2 regions of the Desulfovibrio piger genome follow, and region 1 is predicted to be linked to the other one. Evidence: riboswitches for the same ligand, from Rfam matches in the RefSeq annotation. Region 1 holds a riboswitch; the other holds the start of a gene.
The links. A riboswitch is a leader RNA that binds a small molecule or an ion and turns the genes downstream of it on or off. The one in region 1 is predicted to bind thiamine pyrophosphate.
Positions count from the first base shown of each region.

Region 2: linked by a shared signal. The riboswitch ahead of thiS (sulfur carrier protein ThiS) and the one ahead of thiC (phosphomethylpyrimidine synthase ThiC) in region 1 are both predicted to bind thiamine pyrophosphate.

Region 1 covers NZ_LT630450.1:1,408,001-1,413,504, reverse strand. Annotated here, with positions in the region: rRNA gene DESPIGER_RS06580 (23S ribosomal RNA) at 1-886, shown strand, start outside; rRNA gene rrf (5S ribosomal RNA) at 928-1,042, shown strand; gene thiC (phosphomethylpyrimidine synthase ThiC) at 1,950-3,242, opposite strand; TPP riboswitch at 3,299-3,412, opposite strand; gene DESPIGER_RS06565 (TrkH family potassium uptake protein) at 3,659-5,020, shown strand; gene DESPIGER_RS06560 (potassium channel family protein) at 5,130-5,504, shown strand, end outside.
Region 2 covers NZ_LT630450.1:1,762,198-1,767,701, forward strand. Annotated here, with positions in the region: gene ilvD (dihydroxy-acid dehydratase) at 1-333, opposite strand, end outside; gene DESPIGER_RS08060 (lipopolysaccharide biosynthesis protein) at 673-2,244, shown strand; TPP riboswitch at 2,554-2,675, shown strand; gene thiS (sulfur carrier protein ThiS) at 2,742-2,942, shown strand; gene DESPIGER_RS08070 (thiazole synthase) at 3,019-3,804, shown strand; gene thiH (2-iminoacetate synthase ThiH) at 3,818-4,939, shown strand; gene thiF (sulfur carrier protein ThiS adenylyltransferase ThiF) at 5,385-5,504, shown strand, end outside.

The DNA of each region.
Region 1 (5,504 bases):
AATTGAAGTCGCGGTGAAAATGCCGTGTACCCGCAGAAAGACGGAAAGACCCTGTGCACCTTTACTATAGCTTGACATTGGGATTTGAGCCTGCATGTGTAGCATAGGTGGGAGCCTGTGAACCCTGTACGCCAGTATGGGGGGAGGCAACGTTGAAATACCACCCTTGTTTGTTCAGGTCCCTAACTCTTCGCCGTTACCCGGTAAGAGGACAGTGTCTGGTGGGTAGTTTGACTGGGGCGGTCGCCTCCCAAAATGTAACGGAGGCATGCAAAGGTTCCCTCAGGCTGATTGGAAACCAGCCGTCGAGTGCAAACGCAGAAGGGAGCTTGACTGCAAGAGAGACATCTCGAGCAGGTACGAAAGTAGGTGTTAGTGATCCGGTGATCCCGAATGGAAGGGTCATCGCTCATTGGATAAAAGGTACGCCGGGGATAACAGGCTGATCGCATCCAAGAGTTCACATCGACGATGCGGTTTGGCACCTCGATGTCGGCTCATCACATCCTGGGGCTGAAGCAGGTCCCAAGGGTACGGCTGTTCGCCGTTTAAAGTGGTACGCGAGCTGGGTTTAAAACGTCGTGAGACAGTTTGGTCCCTATCTTCTGTGGGCGTAGGAGAATTGAAAGGGCCTGTCCCTAGTACGAGAGGACCGGGATGGACACACCACTGGTGGACCTGTTGTCGTGCCAACGGCACAGCAGGGTAGCTATGTGTGGAAGGGATAACCGCTGAAAGCATCTAAGCGGGAAGCCTGCCTTAAGATAAGTTCTCCCTGACGCAAGTCCTGAAGGGCCGAGGTAGACGACCTCGTCGATAGGCTGGAGGTGGAAGCCCTGTGAGGGGTGGAGCTGACCAGTACTAATAGCCCGTGCGTCTTGTTTCTCGAAAATCTTCCATCCCTGTTTCAATATTTTGACAAATTTCTTTGGTAGCCATAGAGGAGAGGGTACACCCGACCCCATTCCGAACTCGGAAGTTAAGCTCTCCATCGCCGATGATACTGCATAACGTCATGTGGGAAAGTAGGCCGCTGCCAAAGATCGTTCGAGACCCCCTTGCCGCTCCCAGCGCGAGGGGGTCTTTTTTGTATGGCGCGCCTCCGCACGGCGTGCGCCTGCCCGATCCCCCAGCGGCCGGACCTCTATCCCGCCGCTTTGCCGGTTTTGTCCCCGCTCCGCCGGGGATTTTTTTGTTTGGGCACCTTCACATGCCATCCCGCAAGACCATGTCCATGGCGCTGCAACGACCTGTGGTCTTCGCCCGCGCTTTTGGGGGAGAACCGGCGAAAGAGGCAGCGCGGGCCGTGCGGATCGTGCAGGCCGGGCGAGGCATGTCCCTTGCCGGCGATCCCGGCCGTGATATGGGAGGGGAAGAAAGCTCCTGCGGGCCAAGAGGGAGCGAATTCCGGGGCGAACCGCAAGGCACTCGCATACCTAGGGTTCCGCGAGTGCAGGGCGCTTGACGCTGCAGAGCTGCCCGCCAGACGGATATCCACGAACACAATTGATGGAGCAGAGAAGCGGCAGACGGACTGACGAGCAGTCGGACGCTCGGGGGGAAGGAAGACCGGCCAAACCGGGAAAAGGCCCCCTCTTTCGCTGTTCGTGACTTGGCGGAGATACGCGCCCGCAGGGCTCAATGTGCCAGCCGTCGGCGAGCATGCGCACACGAAGAGCGACGGTGGTTTTGGGCGGGCGCATGTGCCGGGACGCCGGCATCCTGCTTCAGCTGCGACAGTTGCAAAAAAACGACTGCCTGCGCGGCAGGCAGTCGTGATGAGCGGTTTTTGGGGAAGGAGGGGGCGAGGGGGAGGGAACCCCTTTTTTCCGCCAGGAAAAGGGGTTCCCTCCCCCTCAAAAACGTTTTCCGCAGGAAAGAGAAGGCCAGCGGCAGATGCGGGCCGCGCCTTTTCGGCAGAAGCCTTGGGGCTGTCCTTTTCCTGCGCCCTATCCCTGGTCTTTCTTCTGGTCCTTGAGCATCTTCACAGCGCAGAACTTGCCGCACATGGCGCAGACATCCTCGTGCTTGTGCTCCTCGCGGCGCTTGTCCAGCTGCCGGGGATCAAGGGCGGCGTCGCGCATCATGTCCCAGTCCAGGGCCTTGCGGCCGGCGTTCATGGTGGCTTCGCGGCGCACGGCACGTTCGCGGCCCAGGGCCACTTCGCCCACATGGGCGGCCACGCGCGAGGCCATGACACCGGCGCGCACGTCGTCCTCATCGGGCAGGGTCAGATGCTCGGCCGGGGTCAGGTAGCAGAGGAAGTCCACACCGGCTTCCACGCCCAGGGCACCGCCGATGGCACCGGCGATGTGGTCGTAGCCCGGGGCGCTGTCGCAGCACAAGGGGCCAAGGACATAGAGGGGCGCGTTGTTGGTCAGGCGCTTGATGCCCTGGATCTGGGTGCGGACCTGGTTCATGGGCACATGGCCGGGGCCTTCGATCATGCACTGCACGCCCTGTTCCAGAGCATATTTGGCCAGACGGCCCAGGGTGATGACCTCTTCCCACTGGGCGGCGTCACCGGCGTCCACACCCGCGCCGGGGCGCAGACCATCGCCCAGGGACAGGGTGACGTTGAACTGGCGGCACACATCGATGAGACGGTCGAAATATTCCAGCAGGGGATTTTCCTTGCCGTTTTCCAGCATCCAGCGGGCCAGCATGGAGCCGCCGCGCGAGACGACGCCCATGACACGATCTTCCCTGACGGCCATTTCCGCGCCGCGCCTGGTCAGGCCGCAGTGGACGGTCATGAAGTCCACACCCTGGCGGGCCTGCTTTTCGATCTCGGCGAACAGGTCGTCAGGCTGCATGCTGGCGATGTCCCGGTCGTTGTCCAGGATCTGCTGGCCCACGGAATACATGGGCACCGTGCCCAGAGGACGGGGGCAGGCAGCCAGCATGCCGGTGCGGATGGCGTCCAGATCCCCGGCGATGGAAAGATCCATGACCGTATCGGCGCCGGCTTCCAGAGCCACGGCCAGCTTGCGCTTTTCGGTGTGCAGACAGTTGCACAGCGGCGAGGTGCCGATATTGGCGTTGACCTTGATGCGCGAGGGCTGGCCCACGACGATGGGCGCCAGGCCCGCATGGGCGGGATTGCCCAGCAGGACCATGCTGCCGGCTTCGAGGGCGCTGGTGATGGTTTCAGGGGCAAGGCCCTCTTCCTGGGAAAGGGCGGCCAGATGCTGGTCCAGAAGGCCGCGCAAGGCGGCATTGCGGGAGAGGATGGAAGACATGGTTTTGCATCCTTCGGTTTGGACGCAGGGCGCAAAAAAAGCCACCACCTGTTTTCGCGGGTGCGGCTCAGCTTCCCTACGGCAGTGCGAACTGCGTCAGGTTCACAGGGTCTGGGACTATCCCACTCTCAGCCGTACAACTGCCGTCCACGGCTCCCCTAGCTGCGGGCACTGTAGCTGGCTTTGCCCCGGCTGTAAAGGGCAGCCGCCGGAGAGGTCGGCTTGCAATAGCCGGGCAGCTGGACTAGGGTGCAGGCTGCACCGGGCACCTGCCGCAGCAGGCCGTTCCGTCTGGCGCAGCGCCGGAAGCACTGGCCGCCCGGCTGCCCCGGTGGTGAGCCTTCCCGTTCCTGCCGGCCAGGTGCCGCGTGCCGGCGGGCAGCGGGATGATGCGTCCTGATCCCCAAAGGAGGAGCATGCAGCGCAAACGTTATCTCACCCCCCTGACATGGCCGGCCATTTCCTTTGCGGCCATGATCCTGCTGGGGACGCTGGCCCTGTGCCTGCCCGTCTGCCAGGGGGAGGGCACGGGCCTCTCCGTGGTGGATGCCGCTTTCCTTTCCACGTCCGCGGTATGTGTGACCGGCCTGTCCCCGGTGGACATCAGCCGGGCGCTGAGCCCGGTGGGGCAGGGGGTGCTGCTCGTGCTCATCCAGGTGGGCGGTCTGGGCGTCATGACCTATACCAGCCTGATCTTCCTTTTGTGGCGCAAGCAGGTGCCCTTCACCAGCCGGGAGGCCGTGAGCCAGGCCCTGCTGGGCGGGGATTTCAATATGGGGCAGTTCCTCCTGCAGGTCGTATGCATCGTCCTGGGCGTGGAGCTGCTGGCGGCGCTGGTGCTTTTTTGGCATGACCCGGAGTTCTTTTCCCCGTTCAGCGCCCTGTTCCACGCGGTCTCGGCCTTTTGCAATGCCGGTTTCGCCCTGGCCCCGGACAATATGATGGCCTTCCGGGAAGACGGCCTGGTCTGCACGGTCATCTGCCTCTGCATCGTCCTGGGGGGCATCGGTTTCGGCGTGCTGCGGGAATGCCTGGGCATCCTGAGCCGGGGACGCCTGGCGCCGGTGACACGCCTGAGCCGCCTGAGCCGTCTGGTCATCAACACCAGCCTATTCCTCATCGTGGCCGGGGCATTGCTGATCTTCGTGGTGGAGTGGCGCCGCGCGGGCAATGAAGACCTGGTGGGGGACGGCCTCCATCTGTTCCTCGTCTCCCTGTTCCATTCCGTCTCGGCCCGCACCGCGGGCTTCAATATGGTGGACATGGCCCACTGGAGCCACGCGAGTTTGCTGGTCCTGATGGTCCTGATGTTCATCGGCGGCGGGCCGGGCTCGTGCGCCGGCGGCATCAAGATCGTGACTTTCCGCCTGCTGGTGGGCTATGTGGCCGCCCAGGTGCGCGGGGATCGCCAGATCGTCTTCCACAAGCGGGGCGTGCCGCCCGAAAACCTGACGCGGGCCCTGACGCTCTTTTTGCTGTACACGCTGAGCATCTTTTTTTCCGTCTTTTTGCTGACCATCACGGAAAACGGCATCCTGCACCGGCTTGAGGGACAGAGCATGGCCTTCATCCGTTTGCTGTTCGAGGTAGTCTCGGCGCAGGGCACCGTGGGGCTCAGCGTCAATCTGACCCCCGAGCTGACCAGTGAAGGCAAGTGCGTCCTGATCTTCAACATGTTCGCCGGGCGTGTGGGGCTGCTCTCCCTGCTGCTGGCCCTGCGCAGCCTGCGGCCCAAGAAGGCCTATGCCTACGCGGAAAGCCAGCTGCCCGTGGGATAAGCACCGGGGAAGGTCCGTTTTGCAGGGGCACGGCACACCCGTGTCCGCGGCTGTTCCCGGCGCCATCCCGCAGGGGAGGCGGGGCGGCGCATCATGACAAGGAGCCTGCATGGCAGAGAAAACTTTGGAAATCGGCATCATCGGTCTGGGAAAATTCGGCCTGCGCATGGCCACGACTCTGGCTTCCCTGGGCCATACGGTCATCGGCATCGACATGTCCGATGCCCGTGTGCAGCTGGCAGAAGAGCAGCTGGACACGGTCTACAAGGCCGACGCCACCAGCCTGAGCGTCCTGCGCTCCCTGCATGTGCAGGATCTGGACTGGGTGGTCATCAGTGTGGGCGAGGGGGTGGAACAGTCCCTGAGCATCACGCTCAACATCCAGGAGCTGGGCGGCCCCAAGATCTGGGTCAAGGCCTCCAACGAGGAGCACAAGAAGATCCTGCAGCGCCTGCATGTGGACAGGGCCATCGTGCCCGAGATG
Region 2 (5,504 bases), 350 kb from region 1:
GGCATGGGCGCGGGCCATGATCTCGATGGAGTCGGCGATGAACTCGCGCGAGGGCAGGGAGAAGCGCATGCCTTCGTGGTTCATGGCGATGCCGTCGCACACGGCGATGGCGGGGAATTCCAGGGGGGTGCCGCCGGCCATGCGCACGCCGGCCTTGACGGCCTCGGCCAGCTTGCCCAGGTGCAGGTGGCCGGGCACCACTTCACTGGCGGCGTTGACCACGCCCACCAGAGGACGTTCCATTTCCTCGCGGGTCAGGCCCAGGGCATAAAGCAGGGAACGGTGAGGGGCCTTTTCCAGGCCGGATTTCATTTTTTTGCTGTTCTCTTCCATGACGGTATCCTTTGGACGTTTGTCGGCAGCCCGCACGGCGGCAGGAGTCCGCAAAGGGGTCGTACGGGGGTCTTGTGCATGGGCGTCACGGGGGCAGCGGCGCGGCAGCCCGCCGCATGGTGGCGTTGGGGGCGGGGCGGGACCGCCGGTAAGGCGGCCGCTCCCGGCGCGGCAGGGCCGCGTCCTCCGGTGCGCTGTTTGTGCGTGCGCTCAATGTTTTTTCATACGCAAAAAGCCGGGGGCCGTAAACACTTGAGCCCTGTGCCGGAGGCCCCGGCAGGGCGTTCCGGGCCCCATTCCCGGCTTGTGGCACGCCGCAAAGTGGGCTAGGTTTCCCGCATGGAAAACAGGACGACTCCCCCCTCAACGCCAAGCCTGGCGCGTCGCTATATATGCAAGCTGCTGGCCAACGTGGCCTCCGTGCCGGTCTATCTGGCCATGGAAGCCATCCTGCCCCGTGCCCTGGGCCCGGCCATGTACGGCAATTACAGCTTTGCCACCAATTTTTTCCAGCAGCTGTTCATGTTCCTGGACATGGGCACGTCCACCTGTTTCTACAATGCCCTGTCCCGGCGCCAGTCAGAGACGGGCCTCATCAGCTTCTACATGCGGCTCAGCCTGCTCATCGCCGTCATCAGCCTGCTCATCGCCGGAGCCATGCAGGTGCCCGCCATCGGCAGCCGGCTCATGCCCGACGTGCCCCTGTGGCTGGCGCCGCTGGCCGCCATCTGGGCCTTTTTGACCTGGTGGGGCCGCGTGCTCCGCTCCATGAACGATGCCGTGGGCGCCACCGTGCAGTCCGAGATGGTGCGCACCGTGGTCTCGCTTTCGGCCGTGTTCCTGCTCATCGGCCTGTTCCTGCTGGACTGGCTGAACATCTTCAGCCTTTTCGGCCAGCAGTACGCCATGCTGGGCGTCACGGCCCTGGGCTACTGGATCGTCACCCGGCGCCACTGGGAACGCTGCTACGGCGGCCCGGACGCCACCTTCTGCCTGCGCCTGAGCGCCGACAGCAACAAGGCCTACTGCCACGAGTTCTTCACCTACAGTCATCCGCTCTTCGTCCAGGCCCTGCTTATCTTCCTCATGGCCGCCGCGGAACGCTGGCTGCTGCAGTGGTTCGACGGCAGCGCCGAGCAGGGCTATTTTGCCCTGGGCCACAAGGTCTGCCTGGCCTGCCTGATGTTCGTCTCGGCCATGACGCCGCTGGTCATGCGTGAGCTCTCCATCGCCTGGGGGCAGCGCGACCTCCAGCTCATGGGCCGTCTGGTCAACCGCTTCGCCCCCCTGATCTACGCCGTGGCCGCCTACTTCGCCTGCTTCAGCATGGCCGAGGGCCCGGCCCTGGTGCGCATCTTCGGGGGCGCGGAGTTCACGGCCGCCATCCTGCCCGTGCAGATCATGGCCCTCTACCCCCTGCACCAGTCCTATCTGCAGCTGGCCAGCTCCGTGTTCCACGCCTCGGGCCGCACCCGCGAACTGCGCAACCTCACCCTGCTGGAATGCGTCTACGGCATGACCACGGCCTGGTTCCTGCTGGCGCCCGAAGCCTACGGCGGCCTGCATCTGGGGGCCGTGGGCCTGTCCATCAAGACCATCGCCGTGCAGTGCGTGACCGTCAATATCTGCCTCTGGCGCGCCTCGCGCTTCGTGCCCATCCGCCTGCTGCCCATCATGCTGCACGAGATCTGGTGCGTGCTGGTGCTGGCCGCCGTGGCCTTTGCCTGCCGCGAGCTCACCCTCATGCTGGGCCTGGGCGGCATCGACTCCCTGCTGCGCTTCCTGGTCTCCGGCGTCGTCTACACCCTGGCCGCCGCGCTCACGGCCCTGCTCATCCCCCAGCTGCTGGGCATGAGCCGCGCCGAGATGCGCGAAAAGATCCAGAAGCTGCGTGCCCGCCTGGGACGCTGAGGCTGCGGCAGCGGGAAGGAACGGGCCGCATCCCTCCTTCGCCCCGCGCTCCCCCCTCCTCGCCCACACCGTCCCTGTCACGGGAACAGGGCTGGGCGCAGGAGACCTTCCCGGACACAGGCCCCCGGGAACGGCGGGCGCAGGCCGCTCCTGTGAGGGAGGGGTGCCGGGCCCCGTCACCCGGGAGGGCAGGCCGGGCATGGGCACGGGAGCCGCCCCGGCAAGGCTCCTGGCAGGGACGGCGCAGGGAAAATCCTCCGGCGGGGGAGCTGCCCCCTTGCAATATTTCCGTCCCGGGACTAGTTTTTTGCTTCCGGCTGGGGGAGCCTGCGGGCTGAGAAAGGGTGCAAGGACCCTGACCCCTAGGATCGCCGTGCGATCCTGTACCTGATGCAGATAGTGCTGTCGAAGGGAAGCTGGCAACGTGCGCTTTTTGTGCGCCCAACGTGCCCGTTTCGCCCTCTTGCAAGGTGGACGGGTTTTTTTGTGGAGGCAGTATGCAACTCACCATCAATGGCGAAGCCTGTACCTGTGCCGAAGGCCTGACCGTGGCGGCCCTGCTGCGGGAGCGGGAACACGATGCCACCGCCGTGGTCGTGGAACACAACGGCCGGATCGTGCCCGCCGCGGACTTCGCGGCCACCGCCCTGAACGAAGGCGACGTGCTGGAGATCGTGCAGTTCGTGGGCGGCGGTTAGCCGCCGGCGCGACGACGTTTTTTCTTCCCCTGCGCCTGTGCGCACCGCGCGGCCCGGTCGGCCGCAGGAGACCATCATGAGCGATTTTCAGAACAACGATCCCCTCATCATCGGCGGCGTGGAACTGCAGAGCCGCCTGTTCATCGGCACCGGCAAATACAGCAATGACGCCCTCATCCCCGACGTCTGCGCCAGCAGCGGCGCGCAGGTGATCACCGTGGCCATGCGCCGCGTGGAAAAAGGCCGGCAGGGCATCATGGGCCACATCCCCTCCCACATGCGGCTGCTGCCCAACACCTCCGGCGCCCGCACCGCCGAAGAGGCCGTGCGCCTGGCCCGGCTGGCCCGTGCCGCCGGCTGCGGCGACTGGATCAAGATCGAGGTCATCTCCGATACCCGCCACCTGCTGCCCGACGGCTACGAGACCGCCAAGGCCACCGAGATCCTGGCCAGGGAGGGCTTCACCGTGCTGCCCTACATCAATCCCGACCTCTATGTGGCCCGCGCCTGCGTGGATGCCGGTGCCGCCGCCGTCATGCCCCTGGGCGCGCCCATCGGCACCAACCGCGGCCTGCGCACCCGCGAGATGATCGGCATCCTCATCGAAGAGATCGACCTGCCCATCGTGGTGGACGCCGGTATCGGCCTGCCCTCCCATGCCTGCGAGGCCATGGAGATGGGCGCCGCCGCCTGCCTGGTGAACACCGGCATCGCCTCGTCCACCGATCCTGTGCTCATGGGCCGCGCCTTCCGCCAGGCCGTGGAAGCCGGTCGCGCCGCCTGGCTGGCCGGTCCCGGTGCCGTGAGCGCCAGCGGCGAAGGCGCCCGGGCTTCCTCCCCGCTGACGGGCTTCCTGCGCTAGGTCGGAGGCAGACATGGAAAACTTTCAGCAATATCTGGAGAGCTGGCCGCGCGAACGCCGCAGCCGGATAGCCGCCGGCGCCACCGAAGACCAGGTGCGCGCCGTGCTGCGCAAGGACTACCTGCAGCCCGCCGACTTCCTGACCCTGCTTTCGCCCGCGGCCGCGCCCCTGCTGGAGCAGATGGCCCAGCGCGCCCATGAGCTGACCCTGCGCTACTTCGGCCGGGCCGTGAACCTGTTCACGCCGCTCTATGTGTCGGACTACTGCACCAACCAGTGCCGTTACTGCGGCTTCAATGCCAACAACACGCAGCCGCGCCGCCACCTGAGCCCCGACGAGGCCTACGAAGAGGCCAGGGCCATCGCCGACATGGGCCTGCAGCACATCCTGCTGCTCACCGGCGATGCCCGCAAGCTCTCCTCGCCCGAGTACATCGCGGAGATCGCCCGCCGCATCAAGCCCCTGTTCGCCAGCGTGGGCATCGAAGTCTATTCCATGACCGAGGACGAATACCGTCTCATGGTGGAAAGCGGCGTGGACAGCATGACCATGTTCCAGGAGACCTACAATCCCGAGCTCTACGACTGGCTGCATCCGGTGGGCCCCAAGAAGGACTACGCCTTCCGCCTCAACGCCCCCGAACGCGCCGCCCGCGCGGGCATGCGCTCCCTGGGCCTGGGCGCCCTGCTGGGCCTGGACGAGTTCGAACAGGACGCCTTCGCCACCGGCCTGCACGCCTGGTGGCTGCTGCGCCATTACCCCGGCGTGGACGTGGGCCTGTCCATCCCCCGCATCTGCTCGCACGAGGGCAGCTTCGACATCCCGCACGCCCTCGATGACCGCCGCTTCGTGCAGTATGTGACGGCCCTGCGCTGCTTCCTGCCGCGCTCGTCCATCACCTGCTCCAGCCGCGAGAGCGCCTTCATGCGCGACCACCTGATCCCGCTGGGCGTGACCCGCGTCTCGGCCGGCGTGTCCACCGCCGTGGGCGGCCGCAAGACCCACGCCGACAACAGCGGCCAGTTCGACATCACCGACCACCGCAGCGTGGCGCAGATGATCGCCGACCTGGCCAGGAACGGCTACCAGGCCGTCATCAAGGACTGGGAAGACCCCACCCTGACCCACGCCTAGGCAGAGTGTTGCTGAGGGGAGGGGGACCCCATCGCTGCTGTCGATGCCCGTAGCTTCCTTTGTCGCAACGGGCACGGCTTTGCAGGCCGTATTTTGAGGGGAGGGGGGACCCCTCGCGCTGCTGTCGATGCCCGTAGCTTCCTTTGTCGCAACGGGCACGGCCCTGCGGGCCGCCATTCGGTCGCTGCTGGCGCGAGAGGGGTCCCCCCTCCCCTCAAGCTCCCCTCCCCCTCCCCAGCGCGCTTTATTCGGGAGGGACGTCTTTCCGCCGGAAAGACGTCCCTCCTTTTCATACGGGGGCGGGCAGACCACCTCTTCATGAGGGGCCGGGTTCGCCCGTTGTGGCCGGGTCCCTGTCCATTCCTGCGGATGCGGCCCGGAAAAGGCTGTTTCAGGATGAAGTGTGGACGCATCCATCCGTAAACCGTTTTTCAGGGAGTCTGCCATGAGTGAGAACGTGTTGCGTCAGGGCCTGACGCGCTATCTTTCCCCGGCCCGGCTGGAGGCCCTGCGTGCCGCCCGGGTGGGCGTGGCCGGTGCGGGCGGCCTGGGCTCCAATGCCGTC